3 regions of the Flavobacterium sp. B330r genome follow, and region 2 is predicted to be linked to each of the others. Evidence: riboswitches for the same ligand, from Rfam matches in the RefSeq annotation. Region 2 holds a riboswitch; each other region holds the start of a gene.
The links. A riboswitch is a leader RNA that binds a small molecule or an ion and turns the genes downstream of it on or off. The one in region 2 is predicted to bind S-adenosylmethionine.

Region 1 (5,257 bases), 2.0 Mb from region 2:
CTTTAGAATAGAAGTCATTTTCGAATTCTTTTTCTAATTCTACCATTGCAAGAGTAGCTTTTTCTGTTGCCACAACCAATCCGATTCCTCTTTCTGAAGAACCTTGCGAAATGATACTTACACTGATATTGTGATCTCCCATTACTTTAAAAATTCGAGCATCAACTCCTGCTTTTCCAAGTAATCCACGTCCTTCAAGATTTACAAGAGAGACATTTTCTAAAACAGAAAGCGTTTTAATTCCTTCTTTAGAAGAATCAGATGTAATTAAAGTTCCACGGTTTTCGTGGTTGAAAGTATTTAAAATACGAAGCGGAATATTCTTTTCTAACAAAGGAATAATTGTCTTCGCATGAAGAATCGTTGCACCAAAATTTGCCAGCTCATTTGCTTCATTGAAAGATAAATATTCAATCTTCTTAGCATCGGCAACCAAATCTGGGTTTGCTGTATAGATTCCGTCTACGTGCGTGAAGTTTTGTAATTCTTCTGCATTTAAATAATTTGCGATTAACGAAGCGGTATAGTTACTGCCATTTCTACCTAAAGTAGTTGTGTCGTTGTTGTTGTTTGAGCCAATGAAGCCTGTAACTATATTAACCGTTTCGCCGTTATGTTCTTTAAAATAATTTACTACGTTTTTCTTTGAAAGCTGTTCTAAAGGCTGAGCATCGCCAAATTTAGAATCTGTTTTCAACAAATCTCTTGTATCTACAAAATTGGCAGGAATTCCTTTTTCCAATAAAATTGCTGTCAATAATTTAGCCGAAAGCAATTCTCCTTTTGACAAAATCTGATCTTTGATTTTTTTGCTGTAATCTCCAATTAAACTTACGCCTTCAAAAAGTTTGTCTAATACATTAAATTCTTCCGATAAATCAACATTCGGATAATCTGATATTTGATATTTTTTAAAATTCTCTAACAATTCTTTGTAACTGCCATTTTTAGCAGCAATACTCAAAATAAACTCTAATTCGTCTGTAGCATTTCCGCGTGCAGAAACCACAACGGCAATTTTTTCACCTTGACTTACTTTATCAGAAATGATTGAAACAACTTTGTTAAGTCCTTCTCCGTTTGCTAACGATTTACCTCCAAATTTTAATACTTTCATTTTATTTCTTTATTGTTTCTGCCTTAAAAATATCGGCAAGTAAATGATCTAATTGTTTGTACTCGATTAAAAAAGCGTCATGTCCGTGAACCGAATCAATTTCGCTATAGAAAACATTATCTTTAAATTTCTTCAATTCCTCGTAGGTTTCTACATTCTCCTTAGCTGTAAAAAACAAATCCGAATTGATTCCGACAATATGAATTGACGCTTTTGTTTTAGACAATAAGTTTTCAAAACTTTCACTATTTCTAGTAATATCAATTGTTTTAAGCAACTGATTCATTAATTTATAAGAAGACAATTGAAATCTTTTCTGCAATTTTTTCCCGTGATGTGCCAGCCAGCTTTCGATATTAAAAATCAAAAGATCTTGGTTGATCGTACGCTGAAATTTTTCTTTGAAAGATTCTGGCGAACGGTAACAAAGCATTGCATGTATTCTGGCATCTTCAATTGGTTTCGAAGAATTATTGAGAATTTGCTCTTGTAAAAAGCAATTTGCAATAAGCCAATCAGTAGATTTCCAATCACTCGCAATCGGAATAAGGTTTTCTGTAATATTTGGCGATAAAACTAAAATTTCCCAAGCAATTCCACCTCCAACAGAACCTCCAATAACCGCAAAAAGCTTTTCTATATTTAGAGTTTTTAAACCTTCGATAAAGATTTTGGCAATGTCTCTAGCCGTAAAATCTAAATAGTTGTCAATTAAAAAAGAATTGCTTCCGTTTCCTGGAATATCAAAAGCGAGAATGGTATAAACATCAGTATCAATGGTTTTACCTTTACCAATCAAGTCATTCCACCAGCCATTTTCGCCAGTAACTTGGGAATTTCCAGTTAAAGCATGATTAACCAAAACAATAGGCGCGCTGTGCAAAGGTTGTCCTGCCAGCGTAAAACTTAATGGTATAGAATGATAAGTTGCACCACTTTCTGTGATGAAATCTTGAATTATAATGGGATTTGGTATATTTTCCAATTTCAAATCTGTTGTATTATTGATTTGTATATGGAAATATTAGAAAGAAAAACTAGGTTTAACTAGAAAAAATCTTGTTGTTATCTTTCCACGTTTGGCGTGGTAGAATGTAGCACCTTCTTCGTTTTACCGAAGGGTTGCTAAGGCTTCATCGGGTCTAATCCCTCGTCCTTTCTTTATAACATTTCAATACGTGTTTGAACTTAACGAGTGCAAATTAACTACTAATTTCGCTAACAAACAAATTTTATCTAAAAGTGTTTGTTAAATTTCTGTGACATACTTTAGCAAAAACTATTATACGCAAAAATTTACCGAACAAAAATGCCCAGTAAAATTAAGCAGGTTTTCACCTAGTTTATGATGCTTTTCCGTTTAGATAAAAAGCGTTTCATTTTCTTTTGAATACATCAAAAACAATAAAGAGTTTGGTGCTTTTTTTGCAGCGCTTTTATCTTCCTCTGTGATTCCGAATCTTGGGTGAGCCAATTCGTTTGTTGGCGGCGGATTACTATTTTTTGTTCTTCTATTTTTAAATTTAGAAATTTTTTCTGCGAAGTAGTTCAATTTGCTCATGATATTAAGTTTTAGTTAAGTTGTGTTTTATAATCTTTATTTCTCGTTTATCTTTTTGTTAATTCGTTTTACCGAATAAAAAAACCCTTTTGGATTTTTAGATACCAAAAGGGTTTAAGTTTTTACACTCATGTATGCTTTTAGTATCAACAGACGTATGCGCAAATAAGCGCGACAGTAAACATCTTGTTCATCTGTAAGGATTTATTCATCTGTGATTTATATTGTATTTTTAAATTTTGCATTTCTGTTAAATTAAAAAGCCTCCTAATATTTCTATCGGAGGCTCTTACTATATTGTTATTGTATTCTTACAATTTTTTTAAGCAATAGACACCCCAGCCTCGGTCTTAACCGAAATGGCACAAAACATTTTGTTGACTTTTAAGTTCATTTGATTTCTAGTAGTTTTTGGGTATAACAAATATGCAAATATTTTTTTTATTACACAAATAAAATTCAAGAATTTAATTACAAAATTCGTTGAAAATGTGTTTTTTAACGACAAAAAACATCTTACAAAAACGAAAACGAAATAACAAAGGTAAAAAACTTACAAAAAAGCTAATTTTTTCTTCATGACTCCATTTGACAAATCAATTTATCAAAGAACTTTTTTCTCTTTTTTCTTTTTTTTAACTAAAAAATTAAAGCCAAACAGCTTCTTTACTCCTAATTCGCTCCGCAATTTTCAGAATATCGGTTATAATTCCTCTAGAAATCGCTTGTTTGCAAGGTGGAGCACTTTGAATTACGATCGGAATGTCTGCATAAGATTTAGTGAAAATTTCAAAAATGGCGTCAGAACCTTTCAATTGTCCGATTGGAGAATCTACTGGTTCCGAAATCAACTTAACTTCCAAAATGCCTTTTTCCACATCAAACTCACCCACATATCTCAATACATGATTTTCTGCTTGAGTAATTTTGGTGATTTTAAAAGATTTATCGAGAGCGTCTTTGTTTAGCACTCCGTTTTTCTCCAAATGCTCTTCGGTTATAAATGGCTTGATTTTAATGTCTGAAAGCTCAAAATCTTTTCCTATTTCTCTGGCCAAGATCAAAAGTTTTCTTGCAGTATCGTTTCCCGACAGATCTTCTTTAAAGTTTGACTTCATTAATCCTAAAAGACTCGCATCTTTTAAAACAGATGAAAACGAAACTTCTTCTGATGAAAATCGATTAAAAACATAACTTAGATTATCAGAGAAAACACCTCGAATTTTTGTGATTTTTTCGCCCGAATAGTACAAATCTCTTAAGGTTTGCAAAACGGGAATCCCAGTTTCAACAGAGGTTTCATACAAAAACTCTTTGCCATGCTTTTTAAGATCTGCTCGTAGTTCTTTATATAAGTCAATCGGGAGCGTATTGGCTTTTTTGTTTACCGCTACAATATTGAATCCGTTTTTGATTAGCGTGTTATAATGCTTTACCAATTCATCACTGGCAGTTGCATCTACGGCAATCAAGTTTTCAAATTCGTTTTCTTGTGCAAATCCGACAATATCTTCTACTTTAAAAGGAACTGCCAATTGTCTAAAATTGGTTTCCCAAGCATAACCAACACCTTCTTTCTCAAAAAAAGCAACCGTCGAATTGGTTATTATGGGAAAATGAAAATCGACATTTTTGCTTTCAAGAAAAAACTCCTGACTTTCGACAATCTGATTAATCAAAGTACTTCCGATATTTCCAATTCCAAAAAGGATAATGTTTATTTTAAGCTTTGACATAATTTCTATTTTTTAATTTTTGAAACCATATAAGAGATATGAGTTCATTTAATATTCCAACGTTTATCAGGTTAGAAGCACTACGGTTCGTCTCTACAAAATGCACTTATATTCCTTATAGGGTTTAAATTTTATAAAGATGCTTTTCATAAAAAATTACCTTTAGCAAAACCACTCGCTAAAGGCAATTTTTCAAACAAAAAACAAAAAAACCTAATTTTTATTGATGCTGAATTGAGAAAGCGAAACGCTCTCAAAAACAGTTTGCAAATCAGCAATCAAATCTTCAATATCTTCAATTCCCACAGACAGACGAATCAAATCTTTAGAAACTCCTGTTTCTATTTGTTCTTCATCTGTTAATTGCTGGTGCGTAGTACTTGCCGGGTGAATAATCAGCGATTTTGTATCGCCAATATTGGCTAGCAGAGAGAATAATTTAGTATCATCAACCACTTTTTTAGCAGCATCAAAACCTCCTTTTAATCCGAAAGTGATAATACCGCTTTGTCCTTCTGGCAGATATTCTTTGGCCAGATCATTATATTTACTCGATTTTAAACCTGGATAATTTACCCAAACCACCTCATCTTGTTTTTCTAACCATTCGGCTAGAGCCAAAGCATTTTCACTATGTTTCTTAATTCGAATGGGAAGTGTTTCTAATCCCTGAATAATCTGAAAAGCATTAAATGGACTTAAAGCAGCACCAAAATCACGCAAACCTTCAATTCGAGCTTTTGCAATAAAAGCTGCATTTCCTAAAGCTTCATGATATACTAATCCGTGGTATCCTGCAGATGGTTCGGTAAATTCAGGAAATTTTCCGTTTGCCCAATCAAA
Region 2 (5,257 bases):
ATTATTGAATGGTTTGGTGCATCGAGTGATATTACTTCGCAGAAAGAACTTCAAAATGTTATTGCAGAAAGTGGGGAACGATTTAGACAGCTTGCAGATTTGGTTCCTCAAATTATTTGGACAGCCAATTCAGAAGGTTTTGTTGATTATTACAATAGCCGCTGGTACGAATATACGGGTTACATAGAAGATGAATTTGGAGATCCAAGCTGGATTTCAAAATTACATGCAGATGATGTTTATTTAGTGTCAAAAATGTGGTACGAAAGTGTTCATGCCGGAGTTCCTTATCAGACGGAATTTCGTTTAAAAAATGCCAATACAGGAGAATACCGCTGGTTTTTAAGTAAAGCGCTTCCTATTAGAGATAAAGAAGGCATCATTACCAATTGGTTTGGTACCTGTACAGATATTCATGAACAAAAATCGATTACTGAAAAACTTGAAATTTTGGTAAAAGATCGTACTAAAGAACTGCAAAGATCTAACGACGATTTACAGCAGTTTGCGCATGTTGCTTCGCATGATTTAAAAGAACCGGTTCGAAAGATAAAAACTTTTTTAAGCCGTCTAGAAGATCATATGGCAGGACAGTTTGACGAATCTTCATCAAAATATATTGAACGAATTCATGTCGCGGCAGATCGAATGTTTAATATGATTGATGGTGTATTAGCGTATTCGAAAATGAATGCCGATTCGCAAAAAACGACAATAGTCGATTTAAATGAAGTTATTAAAAATATAGAAACAGATCTTGAAATTGCGCTTCAAAATACAAATGGGACCATTTATTTTGAAGAACTTCCTATTATAGAAGGTGCTTCAGTATTGTTGTATCAGCTGTTTTATAATCTTATTAATAATTCTATTAAATTTGCTAAAGAAGATACTCCGCCAGAAATAAGTATTACAGCAACAGAACAAATTGAAGAAGGGAACAGAATTGCGATAATTACAGTAGAAGATAACGGAATTGGTTTTGATCTTGATCAAACAGGACGAATTTTTGAAACCTTTACACGCTTAAATTCTAAGGATCGTTATGAAGGAACGGGGTTAGGGTTATCGCTTTGCAAAAAAATAGCCGAACGTCACGGCGGAAGTATTACAGCCACAGGAATTGCTAATAAAGGAGCCATTTTTATTATAACATTGCCATTTGAGCAAAAAGTAAAAGACATTTAAGTATGCAAGAAAAGATGATTTTATTGGCAGATGACGATCAGGATGATGCAGAAATGTTTTGCGAAGCATTGGCAGAAATAGATGAAAGTATTGTTTGTCATTGTTCAGAAAATGGTAGCGGTGTGCTAAATACGCTGAAAAATCAGGAGAAGATTCCAGAAATTGTTTTTCTAGATTTAAATATGCCAGTTATGAACGGCTGGGAATGTCTGAAGCAATTAAAATCAGAAGAACGATATAGAGATATTCCTGTAATTATGATTTCTACTTCTTCATACATAAATGATATGGATACGGCTGCCAATCTTGGAGCGCTCTGCTATTTTGTGAAACCAAATAATTTTGACGACTTAAAACAGGTCTTGAGATTAATTACTTCAAACCTTGAAAATGGAGTAAAAGAAACTTTTTCAAATCTTGAAAAGAATAAATATTTGCATGTTTTTCTTGCAGAATAAAACGATGTTTTCTTTTCTTGAAAAGCAAAACGTATGAATTTCTTTTATAAAAAAAGGGCTTGCTAAAAAGTGTTTTTTATTTTAAGATGTTGATTTTTAAAATCTTGAATTGTATTGAAAGGTTATTTTAATAAAAAAAAATAAAAAAAAATAAAAAAAATGATTTTAAACTTGACTAATTCGGTAGAATTAATATATATTTGTATCACAGAAAATTTATATAATGATACTTATCCAGAAAGACTGAGGGAATAGGCCCATTGAAGTCTTAGCAACCTGTTGCCGAATAAGGTGCTAAATCCTTCCGCTGTGTGCGGGTAGATAAGAAAGATTTCTCCGTAAATCTGTTTAAGATCATCCAATTTAAAATCTTTATTATGAAAGCAGAATCCATTTTGTACGCCAGTTATGAACTCTTGAATTCCATTTTTGAAGAAAACAGTTTTGCTTTTTTCTGAAAGCGAAAAGACTAGTTTCTCTCCAATTTCTTTTATAAACAACAATATCGCTAATGACTTTTTTCATTGGCCTAAAATTCTTTTGTCTAATCTTAAAACTAAAAATAAAATGAAAAAAATACTATTCGGTTTTGCTTTGCTTTTTGGAGCTTTTCAAACTCAAGCGCAGGAAAATAATTTACAATTAAAAGGGACTGTTGTCGATACCGTAGCGCAATACGTTTACCTGCAAAAGTTTCACAATAAAATGTTTACTACAATCGATTCGGTAAAAGTAAAAGATGGAAATTTTAGTTTTAAAACAAAAGTAAAAACACCAGAATTATACGGATTAAGTGTCAATACAGAAAGTTCGCCTTTGTATATTTTTCTTGAAAAAGACCCGATTGCAGTAAAACTGAGTCCGAAGAAATATTATACTGCTTCTGTAGTTGAAGGTTCGGCTTCTCAAGATTTGTTCGAAATCTATAAAAAGAGCAAAGATGTAGAAATCAGTAAATTCATAACCGAACATCCAAAATCTATTGTTTCGGCTTATGTATTGTACAGAAACTGGTCTTATAGATTAACGCCGGAGCAGATTACACAAAATATTGCTTTGCTGGATAAAAGTCTTCAAAATACCACTTACGTGAAAGAATTAAAAGAACTGGCTATTGTTTTAGACGGATTAGCAGTTGGTAAAAAAGCCCCTGATTTTACAGCCAATGATCCTGACGGAAAGCCAGTTCGACTTTATGACAATTTAAAGGGAGGTTATACTCTAGTTGATTTTTGGGCTTCATGGTGCGGGCCATGCCGAAGAGAGAATCCGAATATTGTAGCCGCTTACAAAGAATTTCATGATAAAGGATTCAACATTGTAGGGATTTCTCTAGATAAAAAGAAAGAAAACTGGATTAAAGGAATCCAAGATGATAATTTAACCTGGACACATGTTTCAGATTTGCTTTTCTGGAACAGTGCTGTTGCTAAATTATACGGTGTAAGAGCTATTCCAGGAAATTATTTAGTGGATTCTAAGGGAATAATCGTCGCTAAAAATCTGCACGGAGAAGAATTACAAGCTACACTAAAAACGCTTTTAGAAAATAAAATTTAATAAAGAAATACGCAATTTTGTCATTCCTCGAAATGACAAAAATTGAGAAGGAATACATATTAGTTAATTTAAAATGATAAGGAAATGAATGCGATTGAGCCAACAACAAAACCAACAGAGCCTGAATGTTACTTTTCTAAGTTTAGAGAAAATACAGTAGGAATTGATCATACTTTCGAATCGGTTTACGGAGAACAAAATCTGGTTTACGCAGACTGGGTTGCCAGCGGAAGATTATACCATCCGATCGAAGATATAATGCTCAATAAAATTGGTCCAATGATTGCCAATACGCATTCACTTTCAAGTCAGACAGGAAAAACCTCTACTTATGCTTATCAGCATGCGAGAGATATTATTAAAAAATCGGTTAATGCCAACGAATCAGATGTTTTGGTAACTACTGGAAGCGGTATGACGGCAGCTTTATCAAAACTGCAGCGTATTATGGCACTTCGAACAAAATCGGAAGAAGACAGACCTGTGGTTTTTATTACGCACATGGAGCACCATTCTAATCAGGTTTCGTGGTATGAAACCAATGCCGAAGTAGTTATTCTTCCTCCTGATGAGAACAATTTGGTTGATCCAAAAGTTCTTGTTGAAGTAATTGAAAAATATGCAGACAGAAGCTTAAAAATAGGTTCGTTTACGGCTTGTTCGAACGTTACAGGAATTATTACGCCTTATCACGAACTAGCCAAAATCATGCACCAAAACGGCGGACTTTGTTTTGTAGATTTTGCAGCTTCGGCGCCGTATGTCAAAATCGATATGCATCCAAAAGATCCAGAAGAACAATTGGACGCTATTTTCTTTTCTCCGCATAAATTTTTAGGAGGACCTGGAACTTGTGGTATTTTGGTTTTCAATGAAAAATTATACCAATCTGATTTTCCGGATAATCCGGGCGGAGGAAATGTAAAATGGACCAATCCGCTAGGAAAATATTGTTACAGCGATGTAATAGAAGTGAGAGAAGATGGTGGAACGCCTGGATTTCTTCAAGTTATTAGAACAGCATTGGCTTTAGAATTAAAAGAGCAAATGGGCGTGGAGAAAATTAAAGAAAGAGAAAAAGAACTGCTTGATCTTTGTTTTTCAAGACTTCAAAAAATAGAAGGTTTATCTATTTTAGGAGATTTAACTACAGAAAGAATTGGTTGTGTTTCTTTTGTGATCGAAGACATTCATTATAATTTGATCGTAAGGCTTTTAAATGACCGTTTCGGAATTCAGGTTCGTGGCGGCTGGTCCTGTGCGAGTACTTATGCACATTATCTGTTCAATATTAACGAAAAGAAATCGGCAGAAATTACCAATGAATTATTGCAGCGAAATCAAACCAATAAACCAGGTTGGGTGCGTTTGTCACTGCATCCGATTATGAGCAATGAAGAGCTTTTTTATACCTGCGATGCAATTGAAAAAGTAGCTCTGAATTATAAAAAATGGAAAAAAGATTATGAATATAATCCGGTTTCAAATGAATTTGAAAATCCGGAAATTAAAGATACGATCGCAAGAGAAGTAAACGAATGGTTTAAGTTAGTTTAAGTATAGTTAGTTAAGTTCTAAACCTGACAGGTTTTTAAAACCTGTCAGGTTTCCAATGAGATAATATTCCGTAGGAATATCTCGTCGGTAGAAAAAAAATGGTTGTGTTTTACGTTGTGTCCTGTAGGGACACCTGTATAATTGAATTATGTATCTGCGCTCTTAATCAGACGTTCCTACGGAACGTGCAAATGTGCGTTGAAATCTGATTCTACCAACCAGACATTCCTAACGGAATGTTTTTTAGAATTATTTATGCGACTCGATAATCTTCTCTCTATGCGCCAATCCCCAATTGACTAAGGTTTCTGTAACAGGAAGCACGGATTTTCCATATTCGGTAATGGCGTAAACGACAGTTGCAGGTTTGGTATTTTGTTCGGCTCTGGTAATAAGTAAATTGGTTTCCAGTTCTTTGAGTTCTTTGCTGAGCATTTTAGCCGAAATACCATCAATTTCACGCTGCATTTTTTTAAAATGAATCACCTGATGCG
Region 3 (5,257 bases), 2.0 Mb from region 2:
TCCATTTACATTAGCAACTATTACTCTTGTAAAGCTTGGATCCTTAATTACTATTTCGCCTCTTGGTTCAAATTTCATTGGCATTTTCAAAAAATTACTTCTCTGAATCAATGAATATATTTTTTCTTTTTCCTTTTCTGTTAATTCAATTTTTGTAACTCTTTCTCCTTCTGAATATTTTCGAGAAAAAGTACTGTTTTGAGAATTATAAGCATCACATCTACCATCGTTAATTACAAAATAAAAATCAGATGGCTTCTCTCTTTTCTTACTTCCGAAACCAAACAAACCAAAAAGTACAAATACTGATACTATTATTCGTAAATACTTCATTCAATAATTTCTTTATTTAATTATTTAAAATTATTATCTATAAAGAAATTTCGTTTAGTGATCGAAGTAACTCTTTTATATTATTTTTTGCCGAAACTTCATTAGCTAATCGTAATCGTTTTACCCCTATAAGAGCATCTGACATTTTAGCACTACCTGATTGTTGTATATTCTTACTAAACTTTAATTCATTTTTGTAATACAATTTATATTCTATTGCAGTCTTGACTGTAAAAGTCGCACCAAAAAAAGGCTGATCAACAGAAACTAAATTAATTTCAAGAACCCAATCCTCATCATTTGTAATCGAATCTATTTTCGAAAATACTTCCGATTCAATAACAGATTTTTTAAATGCTTCTCCAAAATTTTCATTAGAAATCTTAGATGTCCATAAAGGATTTGTTTTTTTTCCGCCTGTAACAGACTTAATGAAAATTTTATCTCCAATTTTCTTTTCGGCTTTATAATCTTTAACTGTCATTCCTTCGATGCTTGCTGACGAAGCACATTGCGTAAGTAAAGTTGAAAGAAAAACTAATAAAACCAGATATTTAAATTTCATATTTAATATTTCAAAAATTAGACTATACAGTTACTGGCGCCACTCTCGGCTTATAATCCTTCGCAACCTCAGCCATTAATCGGATATGATCTGGAGTTGTTCCGCAACAACCACCAATAATATTAATCAAATTATCATCTAAATATTCTTTAATGAAAGCCTGAGTTTGTTCTGGCTTTTCATCGTATTGTCCGAATGCGTTTGGCAATCCTGCGTTTGGATGTGCCGAAACATTAAAGCTTGTATTATGTGCTAATGTTTTTAAGTATGGTTTCAACAAATCGGCTCCAAGAGCGCAATTGAATCCTACACTTAATAACGGAATATGCGAAACTGAAATCAAAAACGCTTCTACAGTTTGTCCAGAAAGTGTTCTTCCAGACGCATCTGTAATTGTTCCCGAAACCATGATTGGAATATCGATGTTGCGTTCTTCTTTTACTTCTTCAATTGCAAAAAGTGCTGCTTTTGCATTTAGTGTATCGAAAATCGTTTCTACTAAAAGTAAATCGCATCCACCATCCATTAAAGCTTCTGCTTGTTGTTTGTAAGCAATTCGTAAATCGTCAAAAGTGACGGCTCTGTATCCTGGATCGTTTACATCTGGCGACATACTTGCTGTACGGTTTGTCGGCCCAATTGAACCCGCTACGAAACGTGGTTTTTCCGGATTTTTTGCGGTAAACTCATCGGCTACTTGTCTTGCGATTTTTGCCGATTCATAGTTTAACTCGTAAACCAAATCTTCCATGTGATAATCGGCCATACCGATTGTCGTTCCCGAGAAAGTATTGGTTTCTACAATGTCAGCACCAGCTTCATAATAAGCGGCATGAACATCGCGGATCGCTTGTGGTTGTGTTAGGGATAGTAAATCGTTGTTTCCTTTTAACGGATGTGGAAAATCTTTGAAACGCTCTCCTCTAAAATCTTCTTCTGAGAAATTATAGCGCTGCAACATTGTTCCCATTGCTCCATCTAGGATTAGGATATTTTTTTTTATTGCTTCTTGAATTGTTATTGCCATGGCTTCTTTTTTTAGCTTCTGAGATACTAAGGTTCTAAGATGCTAAGTTTTTTTATTATGATTGTGAAGTTTAAACCTAACAGGTTTTAAAACCTGTTAGGTTTGCTTCGGATATTTTTTTGTTCACATTAATTCCAAAAGTGCACTATTGCTGGCTCATTAGCCCCGATTGAAGTGGAAATCCTTTTGATTTTTTTCTTTAAAAAAGCAAAAGATTGCAACGAAAAGCGGGAACTGTTGACTGCAAAAATGCGCCAATGATTCGCTCCTGATATAGAATCTGTTTCAGTAAATATTATATGTTATCGAGAAAAGTTTTGAGAAATACGAGTATGTATTTGTGTTATCTATCTTTAATACTGGAAAATGTCGTATAAAGTAGAATTTAGCACCTTCTTTATGATAAAGGGTTGCTAAGGTTTCATCGGGTCTATCCCTCCGCCTTTCGTGATAACTGACAATAATTTTAAGAACAGTGCAAAGGTATGAAATAGGCTTTCTATTTGCAAATGTTTTTTTTCTAAGGTTCTGAGGGACTTAGATGCTAAGGTTCTAAGATTTTATCTTTTACGTGGTTTAGCTTCGGAGGAGCATAATATTTATAAAAAAACAACGTGTACAACACAAAAGCTCCAGCGGAGCGACATAATATTTCGCTCCGCTGGAGCTCTTACATAAACGTAATTATTTCTTTTCTATAAATATGTCATCCCTCTGGGATTAATTAAAAAAGCCCAAACTTTAAAAGTTTGGGCTTTAAGATATTTAAAAAACCTTAGCGCCTTAGTCCCTTAGAACCTTAGCTCCTTCGATTAAACAATCGCCTTAACAACCGCTTTTGGAGCTTCTTTACGAGTTCCGTCGAAACCGTCTACACCAGAAACCGTTGTATATTTCAATACGTATTTTTTACCTGGATTGATGATTCCGTATGCAGCTTGGCACATTAAAGTTGCTTCGTGGAAACCACAAAGGATCAACTTTAATTTTCCTGGGTATGTATTTACGTCTCCAATAGCAAAGATTCCCGGAATGTTTGTTTGGTAATCTAATGCATTGTTTACTTTAATTGCATTTTTTTCGATTTCTAATCCCCAGTCTCCAATTGGACCTAATTTTGGTGTTAATCCAAAAAGTGGGATGAAATAGTCACATTCGATTTTACGGTGTGCTCCGTTTTCTTCAATATCTAGTGACTCAACGTGTTCAGCACCATTGATTCCGATAACTTCTGCTGGAGTTACTAATTTGATTTTTCCAGCTGATTTTAATTCCTGTACTTTTTCTACAGAATCTAAAGCTCCTCTGAATTCGTTTCTTCTGTGAATCAAAGTTACTTCTGAAGCTACATTTGCTAAGAAGATACTCCAGTCTAATGCTGAATCTCCTCCTCCTGCAATTACAACTCTTTTATCTCTGAATTTCTCAGGATTTTTGATGAAGTATTTTACTCCTTTATCTTCATAAAACTCGATATCTTCGATAAGTGGTTTACGAGGCTCGAAACTTCCTAAACCTCCAGCGATTGCGATAACTGGTGCGTGGAATTTAGTTCCTTTGTTTGATGTTACAATGAAAGTTCCGTCTTCTTGCTTTTCAACTGTTTCAGCACGCTCTCCTAAAGTAAATCCTGGCTCAAATTGTTTGATTTGCTCCATTAATCCGTCAACTAAATCTCCGGCTAATACTTCTGGGAATCCAGGAATATCATAAATTGGTTTTTTTGGATATAACTCTGATAGCTGTCCTCCTGGTTGTGGAAGAGCATCTAAAATGTGGCATTTTAATTTTAACAATCCTGCCTCGAATACGGCAAATAAACCTGTTGGGCCTGCTCCAATTATAAGTATATCTGTTTTAATCATTATGTTGTTGTTTATAATCATTCTTAATAACGCAAAGAAACGAATAAATCCTTGTACTTTCAATGATTTTTATCATTAATTTCTTTCCGAAACTTTTTTACTCTTTATTTTTCAATGAATCGGTTATCTCATTCATTCGTTTAACCTTTTCTTCAAAATTGCCTTTTAAGGTTTTTCGATATTCGTTCAGATTCTCAACCATTTGGTTGATATCCTGAGGAATTACTTCTTCAAAAAACTCCCGAAGCCTTTTGGCTGTTGTTGGTGATTTTCCGTTGGTTGAAATGGCAATTTTTACATTTCCTTTTGTTACGATTCCGCCCAAATAATAATCACATAAATCTGGCGTATCGGCTATATTGCAAATCAAATAACGTTTTCTCGCTAAATCGTAAACCTTTTTATTTACTTTCAAATCGTCTGTACAGGCAATTACCATGTGACGCTTTTTGAGCATTTTCTTTTTAAACTTCGATTCCGTCAATTTAATCGAAGGATGTTTTTCAGCCAAAACTTTTATTTCTAAATGAAATTCTTTTGCCACTACCTCAACATTTGCGTTCGGACTTGATTTTAGCAAGAAAGAAAGCTTTTCCAGACCTACATTTCCTCCACCTACAATTAGTACATTTAAATTGTGAAGCTTTAGAAATATTGGATATAATTCGTTTTGTTCCATTTTAATTTAATTTCATCTAAACAAAATTAGATGATTTACCAACGAATTGTTCCTAACGGAACATATAATTATTTTAATGAATGGTTTCTTTTGATAGAAATTCTTCGTAAAATCCTTTTAGTTTATTGCTTTCGCGGACAACCTCGCCCAAAACAATAATGGCTGGTGAACCTAATTCTTTTTCTTTTACAACTTCTAAAATCGAATCTACAGTTCCAACGCCTATTTTTTCTTCCGCTGTTGTTCCGTTTTGGATGATCGCAACTGGTAAATTTCCTTTATCTTCTTTTTGAAACAAATCGATGATTTGAGGCAATTTGTGCATTCCCATCAAAATCACAACTGTTGCTGATGATTGCGCCGCTAAAGCCACGTCTGAAGATAATTTTCTATCAGATGTTGTTCCTGTAATAGCCCAAAAGCTTTCTGAAACGCCTCTTTTTGTTATTGAAATTCCCTGACTTGCAGGAACGGCAACTACAGATGAAATTCCTGGAACAACAATGGTTTCAATTCCGAAACTTTCTGCAAATTCCACTTCTTCACCACCTCTTCCAAAAATAAATGGATCCCCGCCTTTTAATCGAACTACGTTTCCGTAAGTCAAAGCATTATCTACAATCAATTGATTGATTTGATCCTGCGTATAAGCATGATTTCCGATTCTTTTTCCAACAAAAATTCGAATCGCATTTTTAGGCGCGTAGTCCAGAATTTCTTCGTTGGCCAAAGCGTCGTATAAAACCACATTTGCTTCAGCCAATACTTTTACAGCTTTTAGCGTAAGT

Region 1: another riboswitch for S-adenosylmethionine. It lies ahead of QLQ95_RS10840 (alpha/beta fold hydrolase); the one in region 2 lies ahead of QLQ95_RS01890 (redoxin domain-containing protein).
Region 3: another riboswitch for S-adenosylmethionine. It lies ahead of QLQ95_RS10915 (homocysteine S-methyltransferase family protein); the one in region 2 lies ahead of QLQ95_RS01890 (redoxin domain-containing protein).

The regions. Positions count from the first base shown of each region.
Region 1 covers NZ_CP124860.1:2,389,496-2,394,752, reverse strand. The annotation lists gene thrA (bifunctional aspartate kinase/homoserine dehydrogenase I) at 1-1,117, opposite strand, end outside; gene QLQ95_RS10840 (alpha/beta fold hydrolase) at 1,119-2,102, opposite strand; SAM riboswitch class I at 2,180-2,287, opposite strand; gene QLQ95_RS10835 (hypothetical protein) at 2,478-2,678, opposite strand; gene QLQ95_RS10830 (homoserine dehydrogenase family protein) at 3,326-4,414, opposite strand; gene QLQ95_RS10825 (O-acetylhomoserine aminocarboxypropyltransferase/cysteine synthase family protein) at 4,628-5,257, opposite strand, start outside.
Region 2 covers NZ_CP124860.1:420,111-425,367, reverse strand. The annotation lists gene QLQ95_RS01905 (PAS domain-containing sensor histidine kinase) at 1-1,188, shown strand, start outside; gene QLQ95_RS01900 (response regulator) at 1,191-1,646, shown strand; SAM riboswitch class I at 1,874-1,974, shown strand; gene QLQ95_RS01895 (hypothetical protein) at 2,022-2,171, opposite strand; gene QLQ95_RS01890 (redoxin domain-containing protein) at 2,214-3,206, shown strand; gene QLQ95_RS01885 (aminotransferase class V-fold PLP-dependent enzyme) at 3,291-4,763, shown strand; gene QLQ95_RS01880 (winged helix-turn-helix transcriptional regulator) at 5,013-5,257, opposite strand, start outside.
Region 3 covers NZ_CP124860.1:2,406,630-2,411,886, reverse strand. The annotation lists gene QLQ95_RS10925 (hypothetical protein) at 1-333, opposite strand, end outside; gene QLQ95_RS10920 (hypothetical protein) at 371-898, opposite strand; gene QLQ95_RS10915 (homocysteine S-methyltransferase family protein) at 921-1,925, opposite strand; SAM riboswitch class I at 2,266-2,382, opposite strand; gene QLQ95_RS10910 (NAD(P)/FAD-dependent oxidoreductase) at 2,738-3,790, opposite strand; gene QLQ95_RS10905 (precorrin-2 dehydrogenase/sirohydrochlorin ferrochelatase family protein) at 3,888-4,469, opposite strand; gene cobA (uroporphyrinogen-III C-methyltransferase) at 4,543-5,257, opposite strand, start outside.